DNA from 2 places in the Micromonospora pallida genome. Region 2 is predicted to be linked to the other one. Evidence: riboswitches for the same ligand, from Rfam matches in the RefSeq annotation. Region 2 holds a riboswitch; the other holds the start of a gene.

Region 1 (7,683 bases), 690 kb from region 2:
GTGGCGTACGGCGCTGCTGCGGCCGGGTAGGGCTCGACCGGTGTCGGCTCGGCCGGATGTGGCGTCGACGTGGCGTACGGCGCTGCCGCGGCCAGGTACGGCTCGACCGGCGTTGGTTCGACCGGGTGCGGGGTCGGCGGTGTAGCGGGTGGTGCGGCCACGTACGGGGACGGTGGGGCCGTGGGCATGGTGGGGTGCGGTGCTGCCATGGCCGACGGCGGTGTGGCCGGTGGGGATGTGGGCATGGCGTGGGGTGGCGGGGCCACAGCCGGCGGCAGCCCGGCTGACGATGGTGCGGCCGGCGGTGGCGCAGCCGGACGATGCGCGGCCCGAGCATGCGCGGACGGTAGGGGGGCCGGCACGACCGGGGGCGGCACCGGGACGACATCCCGGGCCGGTTCGACCACCCGGGGCACGACCGGCAGGTCGGGCGTCGGGAAGCGGGAGGGTGAGGGGCCAGCGGAGGCGCGTCGCGCGCCACCCGCCGACGGGTCGGCTCCGGCGTGCGGAAGCCCGTGCAGCGCGTCCTCATCGGACTCGTACCGGTACACCATGTGCCATAGATTAATGGCATTGCCCCTTTTTAAGGCGTAAAACGGGGTAATTGTCGTTGAAAGTCGTTTGAAGTCGGGTCGATCCACCGCCGGTGCCGGAGCCTCCACCCCGGTACGCGAGAATGCGGACGTGACCGGCGACCACTACTTCAGCTCGCATCCCGCGAGCCCGTCCCAGCCACGGCAGGTCGAGTTCTCCGTCGCCGGGCGCGACTACACCCTGGACTCCGCCGGCGGCGTCTTCTCGGCCGACCGTCTCGACGCGGGCACCGCCGTCCTTCTGCGCAAGGCCGAGCTGCCCGCGCCGGAGACCAGCGGAACCCTGCTCGACCTCGGCTGCGGGTTCGGGCCGATCGCCTGTGTCCTCGCCACCCACGCTCCCGGGGCGACGGTCTGGGCGGTCGACGTCAACGAACGCGCCCGGGAACTCACCGCCGGCAACGCCGCCCGGGTCGGGGCCACCGGCCGGGTACGGGTGGCCGCACCGGACGACGTACCTGACGGGGTGAGCTTCGCGCAGCTCTGGTCGAACCCGCCGATCCGGGTCGGCAAGGAGGAACTGCACACCCTGCTGCGGCGTTGGCTGCCCCGGCTCGCCCCGGACGGGGTGGCCTGGCTGGTGGTGGCCCGGCATCTGGGCGGCGACTCCCTGCACCGCTGGCTCACCGACGAGGGCTGGCAGGTCGGCCGGCACGCCAGTCAGAAGGGCTACCGAGTGCTTCGCGTCACCCGGTAAATCGTTGTCCCGTCCCCGGTCCGCTCGGGCAGGATGCCGACGTGGGATACGTGGACGTGGCTGGCGTGGCGCACACCCTGCCGGACGGGCGGGAACTCTTTGCCGACGTGTCGTTCCGGGTCGGTGAGGGGGCCAAGGTCGCCCTGGTCGGGCCGAACGGGGCTGGCAAGACGACCCTGCTGCGGATGGTCGCCGGTGACCTGTCGGTCAAGGTCGGCAGCATCGCCCGGTTCGGCGGGCTGGGCGTGATGCGCCAGTTCATCGGCATGATCGGCGACGAGTCCACCCTCGCCGACCAGGCGCTCGGCCTCACCCCGCCCACCCTGCGCGACGCTGGCCGCCGGCTGGCCGAAACCGAGGCGGCCATGCGGACCGCCGAGATCCGCGGCAAGTACAGCACCGCCGCCGGCAAGGCGCAGCTCGCGTACGCGGACGCGCTGGCCGCCTGGGGCGAGGCCGGCGGGTACGAGGCCGAGGTGCTCTTCGACACCGTCGCCACCATCGTGCTCGGCCTGCCCTGGGACGCCGCCCGGGAGCGTCCGGTCCGGACACTCTCCGGAGGCCAGCAGAAACGCTTCGCCCTGGAGTTGCTGCTGCGCGGCACCGAGGAGGTGCTCCTGCTCGATGAGCCGGACAACTTCCTCGACGTGCCCGGCAAACGCTGGCTGGAGGCGCGGCTGCGCGAGTCCGCCAAGTCGGTGCTCTACGTCTCGCACGACCGGGAGCTGCTGGCCCAGACCGCCGACCGGGTGGTCGCCGTCGAGGGCGGCAGCGCCTGGGTGCACCCGGGCAGCTTCACGACCTGGTACGACGCCCGGGTGGCCCGGCATGCCCGCCTCGACGAACTGCGCAAGCGGTGGGACGAGGAACACCAGAAGCTGCGCGAGATGATGCTGATGTACAAGCAGAAGGCCGCGTACAACTCGGACATGGCCTCGCGTTACCAGTCCGCGCAGACCCGGTTGCGCAAGTTCGAGGAGGCCGGGCCGCCGCCCGTACCGCCGAAGGAGCAGGACATCCGGATGCGCCTGACCGGCGGACGGACCGGCAAGCGCGCGGTGGTCTGCGACCAGCTCGAGATGGACGGCCTGACCTACCCCTTCGACCTGGAGATCTGGTACGGCGACCGGATCGCGGTGCTCGGCGCGAACGGCACCGGCAAGTCGCACTTCCTGCGGCTGCTGGCCCGGGGCGGCACCGATCCGGACCCGGCCAACGGCCCGGTCGACGGGGCCGCCGCGCTGGCGCCGGTCGCCCACGACGGGGTGGCCCGCCTCGGTGCCCGGGTCCGCCCCGGCCACTTCTCGCAGACCCACGACCGCCCCGAGCTGATGGCGAAGACCCTCGTCGAGGTCCTCTGGCGGGGTGACGATCACCGGGCCGGCCTGGACCGGCACGCGGCGATGGCCGCGCTCGGCCGGTACGAGCTGGCCGCCCAGGGCGACCAGCGGTTCGGCACGCTCTCCGGCGGGCAGCAGGCCCGGTTCCTGGTGTTGCTGCTGGAGCTGTCCGGCGCGACCCTGCTGCTGCTCGACGAGCCCACCGACAACCTCGACCTGGCCTCCGCCGAGGCCCTGGAGGAGGGGCTGAAGGCGTTCGCCGGCACGGTGGTCGCGGTCACCCACGACCGCTGGTTCACCCGCTCCTTCGACCGCTTCCTCCTCTTCGCCGGTGACGGCGAGGTCCGGGAGACCCCCGAGCCGGTCTGGGACGTCAGCTGACCTCGGGCGGTTGCGGGTTGGGGCGGTAGCAGGCGGGGTGGTAGCAGTTCTGGGGTGGTAGCAGCTTTGGGTGGTAGCAGGGGACCCTTGTTACCGCTTTTTGAGTAGCAGGGGACCCCTGCAACCAGCGCACCCTAGAGTTGATCTCGTGACAGAGATGACCTACCGCCGGTTGGGCGACTCGGGGCTCGTGGTGTCCGTGGTCGGTGTCGGCTGCAACAACTTCGGTCGCAAGCTCGACCAGGCCGGCACCCGGGCGGTGGTGGACGCCGCCATCGACGCCGGCATAACCCTTTTCGACACCGCTGACATCTACGGCGAGCCGAAGGGCGCGTCGGAGGAGGTGCTCGGCGCGGCGCTGAAGGGCCGCCGCGACGACGTCGTGCTGGCCACCAAGTTCGGCATGGACATGCAGGGCCTGAACGGCCCGGACCACGACGCCCGGGGGGCCCGCCGGTACGTCGTCCGGGCGGTCGAGGCGTCGCTGCGCCGGCTCGGCACCGACCACATCGACCTCTACCAGCTGCACGAACCCGACCCGGGCACGCCGATCGAGGAGACGCTTGCCGCCCTGGACGACCTGGTTCGCGCGGGCAAGGTGCGTTACCTGGGCAACTCCAACTTCGCCGGCTGGCAGATCGCCGACGCCGACTGGACCGCCCGGACCGCCGGCACGCACCGGTTCGTCAGCGCGCAGAACCGGTACAGCCTGCTGGAGCGGGAGGTGGAGACCGAGGTGGTGCCGGCGTGCGAGCGGTTCGGCCTCGGCCTGCTGCCGTTCTTCCCGCTCGCCGACGGCCTGCTCACCGGCAAGTACCGGCGTGGGGAGCAGCCGCCGTCGGGCAGCCGGCTCGCCGGGAGCGGACGGTACGCGCAGCGCCTCGCCACCGCCGACTGGGACACCATCGAGGCCATCGGGGCGTACGCCGACCAGCGGGGGCTCACCCTGCTCCAGGTGGCCATCGGCGGGCTGGCCGCCCAGCCGGCGGTGACGTCGGTGATCGCTGGCGCCACCACGCCGGAGCAGGTACGCGCCAACGCCGCGGCCGGCGCCTGGCAGCCGGACGCCGACGACCTGGCCGCCCTGCGCGCGCTCCTCTGACCAACCCCGGACCCCGCCGCCCGACTCCGGGGGCGGCGGGCCGGTCGGATCAGCCCAGGCCGTTGACCTGGGTCGCGGGTCGTCCGCGCAGCGCGGCGGCCACCATCCGGACCGTCCGGACGGGGTGTCGGAGTACGTCGTCGGCGGTGCAGCGGACCACCCGCCAGCCCGCCGCGCGGAGCGCGTGGAACCGGGTCGCCTCCTGGCGGAGCAGGTCCGGTTCCCGAGGCGGGCCGGGCTCGTACTCGACGGCGACCCGCCGGCCGGGATAGGCGAGGTGCACCCGGCCGACGAACTTTCCACCGGCGTCGTGCACGTCGTACCGCACGAGTGGTGTGGGCAACCCGGCGTCGAGCAGGAGCAGTCGCAGCCGGGTCTCCATCGGGGCGCCGGCGACCGGCTCGACCACGGAGAGCACCTCCCGCAGCAGCGGCAGGCCGGGCCAGCCGGCGCGCTGGGTCGCGTACTCGCGCAGTGCGGACAGATCCACCGCGCGGTGGTGCAGCAGCGCGTCGACAGCCACCACCGCCTCGGTGCGGGGTGGCCGGCGACCGAGGTCGAAGGCCGTCCGGAGCGCGGTGGTGACGGGTAGTCCCTCGTGGACGGTGAGATCGGACTCCGCCAGGACCGAGCGGGTGACGGCGACCCGGGAGTGCGGGCGCATCCGGGCCGCGCGGGGCAACACCACGGTGACCGGCGCGTCCCCCGGAGGCAGTCCCGCGCCCCACAGGTACGCCGCGCTCGGTCCGGCGAGCGCGGCCCCGGCCGGGAGCACCAGCGCCACGGCCTCGCACCACATGCGATGGTTGTCCGGCCGGTGGGCGGCCCGGTGCACGTAGACATCGGGCAGCAGACGCTGCCAGGCGAGCCCGCGCAACATCGTCCAGGTGAGAAGGCCGTTGCCCACGGCGGTGCTACCGCGGAAGGGCCGGGATTCGAGACCGGGCGGAACCTGGGGTAGGCGCGGCATCAGGACAGCATGACGTGACCAGAGGGTGACGCGCTGCCCCCGAAGGGTAATTGTGAGATTTTTTCCACTGTCGCCACTGCCGGAAAACCGTCCCGACCTGCGGAAATGTGGCCGCCGCGTGCTTGGCGGATTTCCTGATCCGTCGTACGGTGTGGCACGCAAGTAACCCACGGGAGCCCGGTGGACCGGGCTGAGAGGGGGGCTGGGAGCCCCCGACCGTCGAACCTGATCCGGGTAATGCCGGCGCAGGGAGGAGAAGTTGCCATGCCGTCCCTTGGCCGACTGCACCTTGTCACCGACACCCGCCCCGGACGCGATCCGCTCGCCGTGGTCCGGGCCGCCCTCGGCATCGCCGGTCCCGAGCTGGTGGTGCAGGTCCGGGTCGAGGACTCCGCCACCGACCGTGAGGCGTACGACCTGACGGGCCGGATCCTCGACCTGTGCGCGCCGGCCGGCGCGACGTGCCTGGTCAACGACCGGTTGCACGTGGCGATCGCGGTCGGCGCGGCGGGCGGCCACGTGGGCGCGGACGATCTGCCGGTCGACGCGGCCCGCCGGATACTCGGCCCCGACGCGGTGCTCGGCGCGAGCGCCCGGGACCCGGTCGTCGCTGCGCGGGCGGTCGCCGCCGGGGCCGGCTACCTCGGCGTCGGCCCCTGTCACCCGACCGCCACGAAGGACGGCCTGCCGGCACCGATCGGTGTGGACGGGATACGCGCGGTGGCCGAGGCGGTACCGGTACCGGTGCCGGTGATCGCCATCGGCGGAGTGACCGCGGCGACGGTGCCGGCGCTGCGCGCCGCCGGGGCGTACGGGGTAGCGGTGGTCGGGGCGCTCTCCACCGCCGCCGACCCGGCCCGCGTGACCGCCGAACTGCTCGGAGCCCTCAGGTGGTAGCAGGGGACCCTTGCTCATCAAAAAGCGGTAACAGGGGTCCCCTCCTTGCACCGGAGGTGGCGGTGGTGGGGGGTGGGGCCGTGGGGTGGGCGGTGGCTTGGCGCTGCGCCGCCCGGGGAATGTCGGTGACCGTGCACGACCCGGCGTCCGGGTCGGGGGCGTCCACCGTGGCCGCCGGGATGCTCGCCCCGGTCGCCGAGGCGTACTTCGGGGAGAGCGCGCTGACCGGGCTGCTCGTCGCGTCCGCCGCCCGCTGGCCGACGTTCGCCGCCGAGCTGACCGCCGCCAGCGACGTCGACCTGGGGTACCGCACCGAGGGCACCCTGATCGTCGGGCTCACCGGTGACGACCTGGCCGAGGTGCGCCGGCTCGGGGCGTACCAGCAGGAGCTGGGGCTGCCGGTCACTCTGCTGCGCCCCAGTGGGCTGCGGGTCCGCGAGCCGGCGCTCGCCCCCCGGGTGCGCGGCGGTGCGTTCGCCCCCGGCGACCACCAGGTCGACCCCCGCCGCCTGCTGGTGGCCCTGCGGTCCGCCGCCGAGCGGGCCGGCGCGGTGCTGGTCGAGGCCTCGGTCGACCAGCTCGGCGAGCTGGCCGCGCCGGCCGTCGTGGTCGCCGCAGGCTGCGGCACCGCCGCCCTCACCGGCCTGCCGATCCGGCCGGTGAAGGGGCAGATCCTCCGGCTCCGCGCGCCCGGTGGCGGCCCGCCGGGCTTCCGGCACGTCGTCCGGGGGTACGTCGACGGCGAGCAGGTGTACGTCGTGCCCCGGGCCGACGGGGAGGTGGTGGTCGGGGCGACCGTCGAGGAGCGGACGGATCCGGCCGTCACCGCCGGGGCGGTGCTGCGGCTGCTCCGGGCGGCCGTCGACCTGCTGCCCGAGCTGGCCGAGTACGACCTGGTCGAGACGACCGTCGGATTCCGTCCCGGCACCCCGGACAACGCCCCGGTCCTCGGCGCGCTCCCCGGCCGACCCGGGGTGCTCGTCGCGGCGGGCCACCACCGGCACGGCATCGTGCTCACCCCGGTCACCGCCGACCTGGTCGCCGACCTGGTCACCACCGGGGCCCCCGACCCGATGCTCGCCCCCTTCACCCCGGACCGGTTCGCCCCGCCCATGCGGCCGGCGACCGGTCCGTGACTCCACGAAGGCGTGTCCCGCACGGGTCCGTGCACTCGGAGCGCGACACGGGAGCCCGTGATCTGCAACGGAAGGACGACAGGTGGAACTGACGGTCAACGGCGTCGGGCGGAGCCTGCCCGACACGGCGACGGTGGTGGACCTGGTTCGCGCGGTCACCGCCGACCATCGCGGGGTGGCGGTCGCGGTCAACGGCGAGGTGGTGCCCCGGACCGGCTGGCCGGCCACGGCGCTGCGCGACGGTGACCGGGTCGAGGTGCTCAGCGCGGCGCAGGGCGGGTGAGCGCGGTGTCCTTCCTCCTCGGCGGTACGACGTTCACGTCCCGGCTGATCCTGGGCACCGGTGGCGCGGCCAACCTGCACGTGCTGGAACGGGCGATCCGTGCCTCCGGCACCGAACTGGTCACCCTGGCGCTGCGCCGGGTCGACCCGACCAGCGGGCACGGCGGCCTGCTGGACCTACTCGACCGGTGCGGGGTGCGGCTGCTGCCCAACACCGCCGGTTGCTACACGGCCGGGGAGGCGGTGAAGGTCGCCCACCTGGCCCGGGACGCGTTCGACACCGAC
Region 2 (7,683 bases):
GCCACGATCGACCCCCAGTCGTGGCCGACCACGTGCGCGGTGGGCACGCCGAGCGCGTCGAGGACGGCCACCGCGTCGGCCACGCACTCACCCAGCCGGTACGCCTCCACCTCGGTCGGTCGGGCACCGGGTGAGTAGCCCCGCTGGTCCAGCGCGTACGTCCGCAGCCCGGCGGCGTGCAGCGCCGGCAGCAGGTCGACCCACTCGCCACTGTGCTGGGGAACCCGTGCAGCAGCAGCACCGGGTCACCGTCGGCCGGACCGTCGGCGTGCACGTCGAACGTCAACCCCCGGGCATCGATCCTCATGCCCGGCAGCCTACCGGCGCGACGGCTCCCGGAATGCCCGCCGGGACGCGGGGGCGCGGCCCTACTCGTACTGCTGCTTCGGGGTCGGCACCGGACGCCAGGACTCCACCTCCAGGTACGGCACCTCCGCGTCGTTGACCGGGTCCCGGCCGACCCGGTCGGTGTAGCGGCCGGTCACCTCGACCCAACTGTCGTCGGCCAGACCGGTGGGCACGTCGCCGGTGAGACCGAGCTTCACCGGGCGGCCGTCGGCGGCGCAGCAGGACAGGATCATGCGGGCCAGGATGGGCTGCCCGTCCGGGCCGGTGGTGACGAACCCGGTCAACTGGACCCGCCGGTCCCCGATGGAGTGTCCCCGGTCGAACAGCGCCCGAGCGGCGTAGTCCAGCACGGTGATCCGGACCGGATCCCCCGCCGGCAACGGCGGGTAGTCCGAGGACGTCTCTTCGGACAGCACCGTCCCGGCCTGACCGGCGGCGTACGAGCCGAGGGCCGGCGGGGCGACCAGCAGCAGCCCGAGCACCGGGAGGATGAGCAGCCACCCGACCCGCGCCCCGTGCCCGTGCGCCCCGTCGTGGTCGTGGTCGTGCGCATCGTCGTACCCGTGGTCGCGCGCCTTGCCGTGGTCGTCCGGGTCGTCGGCCGCGTCGGGGCGCAGTTCATACCAGAGGGTCATCGCGGCGGCGGCCACCAGCACCAGCCCGGCGGCGACCAGGAAGGGTTGCAGGCCCTCCTTGACGTAGCGCAGGTGCAGGTCGGTGAGGCTGGCCCGCAGCACCGCACCCCCGAGCAGCAGCAGGACGACCGCCTGGGCCTGCCGGTTCATCGGACCACCACCGTTCCCACGCCGACGGCCACCAGGACGGCCACCACGAAGGTGGTCGGGGCGAACCGGAACGCGAACCGCCGGCCGAAGGCCCCGACCTGCATCGAGACGAGTTTCAGGTCCACCATCGGACCGACCACCAGGAAGACCAGCCGGGAGGTCAGCGAGAACTGGGACAGCGACGCGGCGACGAAGGCGTCCGCCTCGGAGCAGATGGACAGCAGCACGGCCAGCACCGCCAGGGCCAGCACCGAGAGCACCGGGTCGTCGGCCAGGGTCTGCAACCAGCGCTCCGGCACCAGCACGTTGATGCTGGCGGCGGCCATCGCGCCGAGCACCAGGAACCCACCGGCGTGCACCACGTCGTGGCGTACCGCCGACCAGAACGCCACACCCCGGGCCAGGCCGTCCAGGTCGGGTCGGTGTGGCAGCCGGATCCAGTCGGTCCGGCCCAGCCGCAGCCAGAGCCAACCCATGATCATGGCGACGACCAGGCTGGCCAGGCCCCGACCGAGGACCATCTCCGGGTTGTCGGGGAAGGCGACCGCGGTGGCGGTGAGCACGATCGGGTTGATCGCCGGGGCGGCGAGCAGGAAGGCCAGCGCGGCGGCCGGGGTGACCCCCCGGCGGATCAGCGAACCGGCGATCGGCACCGACCCGCACTCGCACCCGGGCAGGACCACCCCGGCGGCGCTGGCCACCGGCACGGCGAGCGCCGGATGTCGGGGCAGCGCCCGGGCCCAGAACGAACGCGGTACGAAGACCGCGATCACCGCCGAGAGCAGCACCCCGAACACCAGGAACGGCACCGCCTGGACCATGACCGAGACGAAAACGGTGGTCCAGGTCTGCATGCGCGGTGCGGAGATCGCGGCGCCGATCGGCTCCCGGAAGAGCACCAGCAGAACCAGGACCGCCGCCAGCACCTCCACCGAGCCGACCCGCTCGCGCAGCCACCGCCCCGCCCCGCCCGCCGCCGGCCTCTCCCCCGGTCCACCCGCCACCGGGACGGGGCCGGCTCCGGCGGGCGGCCCGGCCGTACTGGGTGCGCCGGAACCCGGCGTGGCCTGGTCGGCAGAGGTCACGGTCGTCCCTTCCGGATCGACGGGCTCGGGTACGGGGAGTGCCCCACCCTAACCCGGACAGTGACGTGGCCGACGTCATCACAGGGACATCGCCCCTGGGTTCCGGCGCGTCGCGGTGCTAGCGTCTGCGCAACAACTTCACATCCGACAGGGGAGCGCACAGCGCTGAGAGTGTGGGCACCGCCCGCAGACCCTCGAACCTGATCTGGGTAATGCCAGCGCAGGGAGTTCGGTCAGTCTCCAGCCGCGTCGTCGTCCGGTGCCACCGGGCGTACGACGTGCGTTTGCCTGGTTCGCACAGGACTGGGAGCACGTACACATGAGCAAGCTCGACAACCCCCGTTGGCGTACCGTCGACATCGTGGTCGCCTCGGTGATCGCGGTCGCCTTCGGCGTCATCTTCTGGGCCTGGGGCCTGGTCTGGAGCGCGACATCCGGCGCGTTCGCCTTCTTCCCGCCGGCGCAGACCCTCATCTACGGCGTCTGGCTGATGCCGGCCGTGGTCGGTGGCCTGGTGATCCGCAAGCCCGGCGCGGCCCTGTACTGCGAGACCGTGGCGGCGGTGCTGTCCGCGCTGCTGGGCAGCCAGTGGGCCGGCACGGTCATCCCGCAGGGCATCGTCCAGGGTCTCGGCGCGGAGTTGGCCTTCGCCGCCTTCCGGTACCGCAGCTTCCGGCTGCCGACCGCGCTGCTCGCCGGGGCGCTGACCGGTGTCGGCGCGGCGCTGTTCGACTTCCTCGTCTGGAACGCCGAGTACGACCTGGTCGGCTACCGCATCCCGTACGCGCTGCTCACCGTGGTCAGCGCCGCGGTGGTCGCCGGTGCCGGCGGTTACGCCCTGACCAGCGCCCTGGCCAACACCGGAGCCCTGGCCCACCTCCCCGCCGCCCGAAACCACCGCACCCCCATCTGACCCTCACCCCGCTCTGCCGTGTTGATCAAGAGGTTTGCGTCAACCGGAGGCCGATTCCCTGACGCAAACCTCTTGATCAGTGCAGAGAGGTGAACGCGGTGCGGGTGGAGGTCCGGGGATTCGGGTGGCGGCACGCGGGACGGAAGGCGTGGGCCGTTCGGGACGTCGACCTGCGCATCGAGAGCGGCGAGCGGGTGCTGTTGCTCGGGCCGTCCGGCGCGGGCAAGAGCACACTGCTGGCCGCGCTGGCCGGACTGCTGCCGGAGGACTCCGGCGAGCAGGAGGGCGACATCGGGCTCGACGGGCTCCCGCCGCACCGGGCGCGGGACCGGGTGGGCGTGGTCTTCCAGGACCCGGAGAGTCAACTCGTCATGGCCCGCTGCGGCGACGACGTGGCGTTCGGGCTGGAGAACCGGGGGGTGCCGGCCGAGCGGATCTGGCCCCGGGTCGACGAGGCGCTGGCCCGGGTCGGCTTCCCGTACCACCGCGACCGGCCCACCGCCGCGCTCTCCGGCGGGGAGCAGCAACGACTCGCCCTGGCCGGGGCGCTCGCGCTGCGGCCCGGGTTGCTGCTGCTCGACGAGCCGACCGCCAACCTCGACCCGGCCGGGGCGGCCCTGATCCGGCGGGCGATCGCCGACGCGGTGGACGCCGACACCACACTGGTCCTGGTCGAGCACCGGGTCGCCGAGGCGCTGCCGCTGGTCGACCGGGTGGTCGTCCTCGCCGCCGGTGGCGGGGTGCGGGCTGACGGCCCGCCCGATCGGGTCTTCGCCGAGCACGGTGCCGCGCTCGCCGCCGACGGGGTCTGGGTGCCCGGCCACCCGGTGCCGCCCCGCCGGGCGGCCCGGCCACCCGGGGAGGTGCTGCTCACCGCCGAACGGCTCGGCCTGCCGCCCCGGCTGGCCCCCACCGATCTTCCGGTACGCGCCGGCGAGGCGCTCGCCGTCCTCGGGCCGAACGGGGCCGGCAAGTCCACCCTCGCGCTGCTCCTCGGCGGACTGCTCCGACCGGGCACCGGCCGGTTGACCGCCAGCGCCGAACTGGCCGGCACCGACCGGCGTACTTCCCCGCACCGCTGGCGCGCACCCGCGCTGGCCAACCGGATCGGCTCGGTCTTCCAGGACCCGGAACACCAGTTCGTCACCGGTACGGTCTTCGACGAGCTGGCCCTCGGGCCACGCCGCACCGGGCAACCGGAGGCGACCGTCCGGGCCACCGTGGACGAGCTGCTGACCCGGCTCCGGCTGGAACGGCTGGCCCTCGCCAACCCATACACCCTCTCGGGTGGGGAGGCGCGGCGGCTGAGCGTGGCGACCGCCCTGGCCACCGCGCCCCGGCTGCTGATCTGCGACGAGCCCACCTTCGGGCAGGACCGGCGCACCTGGTCGGAGCTGGTCGACCTGTTCGCCGGGCTGCGCGACGCCGGGCACGGCATCGTGACGGTCACCCACGACCCGGACTTCGTCGACGCCCTCGCCGACCGGCGGGTGATCCTGCGCCGCCCCGCGTCGCAGGCCGGGGCGGACGGTAAGCCCGCCTCGACCGGGGCCAGCGGGGAGGAGCGGTCGTGATCAGCCTCGAGCCGGTCGCCGACCCGACCGCGCCGCTGGCCCGCCGCAATCCGGTGGCGAAGCTCGCGGCGGCGCTGCTCTTCTCGTTCACCCTGGTCGCCACCCTCGACCCGGTCGCCCCGGCGATCGCCATCGCGATCGAACTGGCCGTGCTCCCGCTGTTCGGGGTCCGGTACGGGGTGCTCGCCCGGCGGGCCGCGCCGCTGCTGCTCGGCGCGGTCGGCATCGTGGTCACCCTGGTGCTCTTCGCTGCCGAGCGGGAGGGCCGGGTACTCGTCGACGCCGGCCCCGTGCTGGTGACCACCGGGGTGCTGGTCACCGCGCTCGGGCTGGTGCTGCGGATGCTCGCGGTGGCGCTGCCCGGCGTGATCGTCTTCGCCACCACCGACCCGACCGACCTGGCCGACGCGCTGATCCAGAACGCCAAGGCCCCGCCCCGGTTCGCCATCGGCGCGCTGGCCGCGTTCCGGCTGGTGCCGATGCTCGGTCAGGAGTGGCAGATGATCAGCCTGGCCCGCCGGGCCCGGGGCGTGGACGCCGGCCGCAACCCGCTGGCGAAGCTCCGGCTCTTCGTCTCCACCGCGTTCGGGCTGCTGGTCGGGGCGATCCGCCGGGGCACCCGGCTGGCCGTGGCGATGGACGCGCGCGGCTTCGACGCCGGCACCCCACGTACGACCGCCCGCCGGCAGCGGTTCACCGTCGCGGACGGGCTGCTGGTCGTCGCGGCGACGGTGCTGGCCGGCGCGGCCCTGGGAGTGAGCATCGCGCTCGGCACCTTCCGCCCCCTGATCGGCTGACCCGGGGACTGGTGGTAGCAGGGGTCCCCTGTTACCGCATTTTGATGAGGAGGGGACCCCTGCTACCACCCAGACCATTGGGTCGGCCGGGCGATCGAGATCGGCCGACGGTCCGGTCAGGGGGTCACGCCGGCGGGCGGGGGGACGCGTGGCGCAGCCGGATCCCGCTGAAACCCAGCGTGCTGGTGGTGACGGCGTCCCAGAACGACCAGAGGTTGTTCAGCACGCGGAGCTGGATTCCGGCCTCGGCGTGGCATTCGAACAGGTCGCCCACCGGCTCGGGTGGGCCAAGCGGCTCGACCGGCTCGACCGCGACGTGGGCGTGGTCGTCCGCCGAGGTGGTCGCCGCCCGCACCCAGGCCATCGCCCGGGGGCACTGCCGGGGAAACCAGTAGCCGGGAGCGCGGTCGTGGTCGACGGCCCAGACGTACGCGTCGGCCTGGCGGGCGGTTGGGGCGACATGCGGTACGAAGCGTCGGATCCTCGGAGAAGTGCAGAACCTGTCCTGGGCCTGGTCGCATTCGGTCGGGTATACCTCACCGGCGGGACAGCATCGACCGGTTTCACGCCGGGCACGGTGGGTCGGGGCGGTGTGTCGCCCCGACCCACCCGGGACCGGTCAGCTACGCCGCAAGACGTACTGGCGGCTCAGCTACGCCGGAAGGCGTACTGGCGACTCTGCGCGGCGGGACGGCTGCTACCGGCGGCGAAGGCCGCGCCCCGCTGGGGCGGCCCGGACTTCGGTGCCTGCGGCGGGGTGGAACCGGCCGGCAGACTCACCGGAGCCACCGCGATCGTGTCCAGGTCCGGCGGGGTCACCTCCAGCAGGGACGGCTTCGGCGCGGACGGACGGGACTTCTTCGGCTTGCGCTTGGCAGGCATACGGTGCCTCCTTCAACGAGGGACCGTCCGGAGCGGCCGGTACGGTCGGCGAGCGGGGAACGGGAATGCCCCGGGACGGCCGACCACGGAGACGTCGCGACAGCGACGGACGGGTACGCGCACGCCCGGCGGCACGGTCCACGGCGATGGCGGTGGACCTGGCTCGGCACAGGGCGTCAGTAGCGCATGTCCAGGACGCTATCCGACGTCCGGCTGGCGCGCACCCGAATTACCGGAGACGATCGGCGGCATGCTGATCGCGTTCTCGATTACCCCGCTCGGCGTCGGTGAGTCGGTCGGTGACCTGGTCGCCGAGGCGGTCCGGGTGGTCCGGGAGTCCGGCCTGCCGAACCGCACCGACGCCATGTTCACCACCGTCGAGGGCGAGTGGGACGAGGTGATGGCGGTGGTCAAACAGGCAGTAGACGTGGTCGCCGCGCAGGCACCCCGGGTCAGCGTCGTACTCAAGGCGGACGTACGACCGGGCGTGACCGACGCCCTCACCAGCAAGGTCGCCCACATCGAGGCCCGCCTCGCCGAGAACTGACACGGGTACGAACGCGTCTGTTCGGGTGACCCCGATCAGCTTGACGCGTGTCCCTCGGCCACGAAGACGCCCTTGCCCTGCCGGCCGTACACGAGCCCACGATCGTGCAGCAGTCCGAAGGCGCGGTTCACGGTGGCGAGCGAGACGTGGTGTTCGGCGGTGGACGGCAGCTTGTCGTGCGCCGTCAACTCGCCGGATCTGATCTGCTGAGTGATCCGGTCCGCGATCCGGCGGTACTCGGCCTGCTCATACGGCACGCCTCGATGCTAATTATCAAACTCCTCGTACCGCGAGCGGGGTTGCGGCGGGCGGTCGGAAACCCGCCACCGCAACCCCGTCGCACGTCCAACGAACCCCCTCGTACGCCGGACGGGCCCCGCCGTGCGCGGAACGCGCGGGGCGGCGGTGTCACCAGAACCGACGCCGTCGCTTCGCCTTCTGCGGCCGCAGGATGTCGGCCCCCTTGCTGAGCAGCCGGCTGATGCCGGACGGGCCGCGCCGGGCCTCGATGGTGTGGCTGAGTCGGCGCGCGCCGACAGCCGCCAGCGGCACCGCGACCGCCATGATCGCCCACTGTCCGATCCGCTTCTGGATCATCGTCGGTTCACCTCCGTGGATAGCTGCTGACCAGGCAGTACCCAGGTACGGCGAACCGTAAGCCGCGCTGCGTGGCAGGTCACCCGACACGGTCAACGCCCTGTGCGGTACCCGGGGCTCAGACGGTCGGGGCGGGCGGGGCGACCGGGTTGGGC

The links. Region 2 has a riboswitch for thiamine pyrophosphate ahead of GA0074692_RS32535 (ECF transporter S component). Riboswitches for the same ligand answer to the same signal wherever they lie in the genome.
Region 1: linked by a shared signal. The riboswitch ahead of thiE (thiamine phosphate synthase) and the one ahead of GA0074692_RS32535 (ECF transporter S component) in region 2 are both predicted to bind thiamine pyrophosphate.

Annotation. Positions count from the first base shown of each region.
Region 1 is NZ_FMHW01000002.1:6,853,099-6,860,781, forward strand. It holds gene GA0074692_RS29370 (class I SAM-dependent methyltransferase) at 685-1,290, shown strand; gene GA0074692_RS29375 (ABC-F family ATP-binding cassette domain-containing protein) at 1,332-3,011, shown strand; gene GA0074692_RS29380 (aldo/keto reductase) at 3,169-4,113, shown strand; gene GA0074692_RS29385 (hypothetical protein) at 4,163-5,083, opposite strand; TPP riboswitch at 5,243-5,352, shown strand; gene thiE (thiamine phosphate synthase) at 5,348-5,980, shown strand; gene thiO (glycine oxidase ThiO) at 5,974-7,116, shown strand; gene thiS (sulfur carrier protein ThiS) at 7,199-7,399, shown strand; gene GA0074692_RS29405 (thiazole synthase) at 7,396-7,683, shown strand, end outside.
Region 2 is NZ_FMHW01000002.1:7,541,225-7,548,907, reverse strand. It holds partial or broken gene GA0074692_RS32550 (alpha/beta fold hydrolase) at 1-307, opposite strand, end outside; gene GA0074692_RS32545 (TIGR03943 family putative permease subunit) at 369-1,133, opposite strand; gene GA0074692_RS32540 (permease) at 1,130-2,137, opposite strand; TPP riboswitch at 2,358-2,462, shown strand; gene GA0074692_RS32535 (ECF transporter S component) at 2,538-3,131, shown strand; gene GA0074692_RS32530 (ABC transporter ATP-binding protein) at 3,230-4,705, shown strand; gene GA0074692_RS32525 (energy-coupling factor transporter transmembrane component T family protein) at 4,702-5,502, shown strand; gene GA0074692_RS36320 (DUF6886 family protein) at 5,627-5,983, opposite strand; gene GA0074692_RS32515 (hypothetical protein) at 6,151-6,384, opposite strand; gene GA0074692_RS32510 (MTH1187 family thiamine-binding protein) at 6,635-6,931, shown strand; gene GA0074692_RS32505 (GntR family transcriptional regulator) at 6,967-7,188, opposite strand; gene GA0074692_RS32500 (hypothetical protein) at 7,340-7,528, opposite strand; gene GA0074692_RS32495 (isoprenyl transferase) at 7,647-7,683, opposite strand, start outside.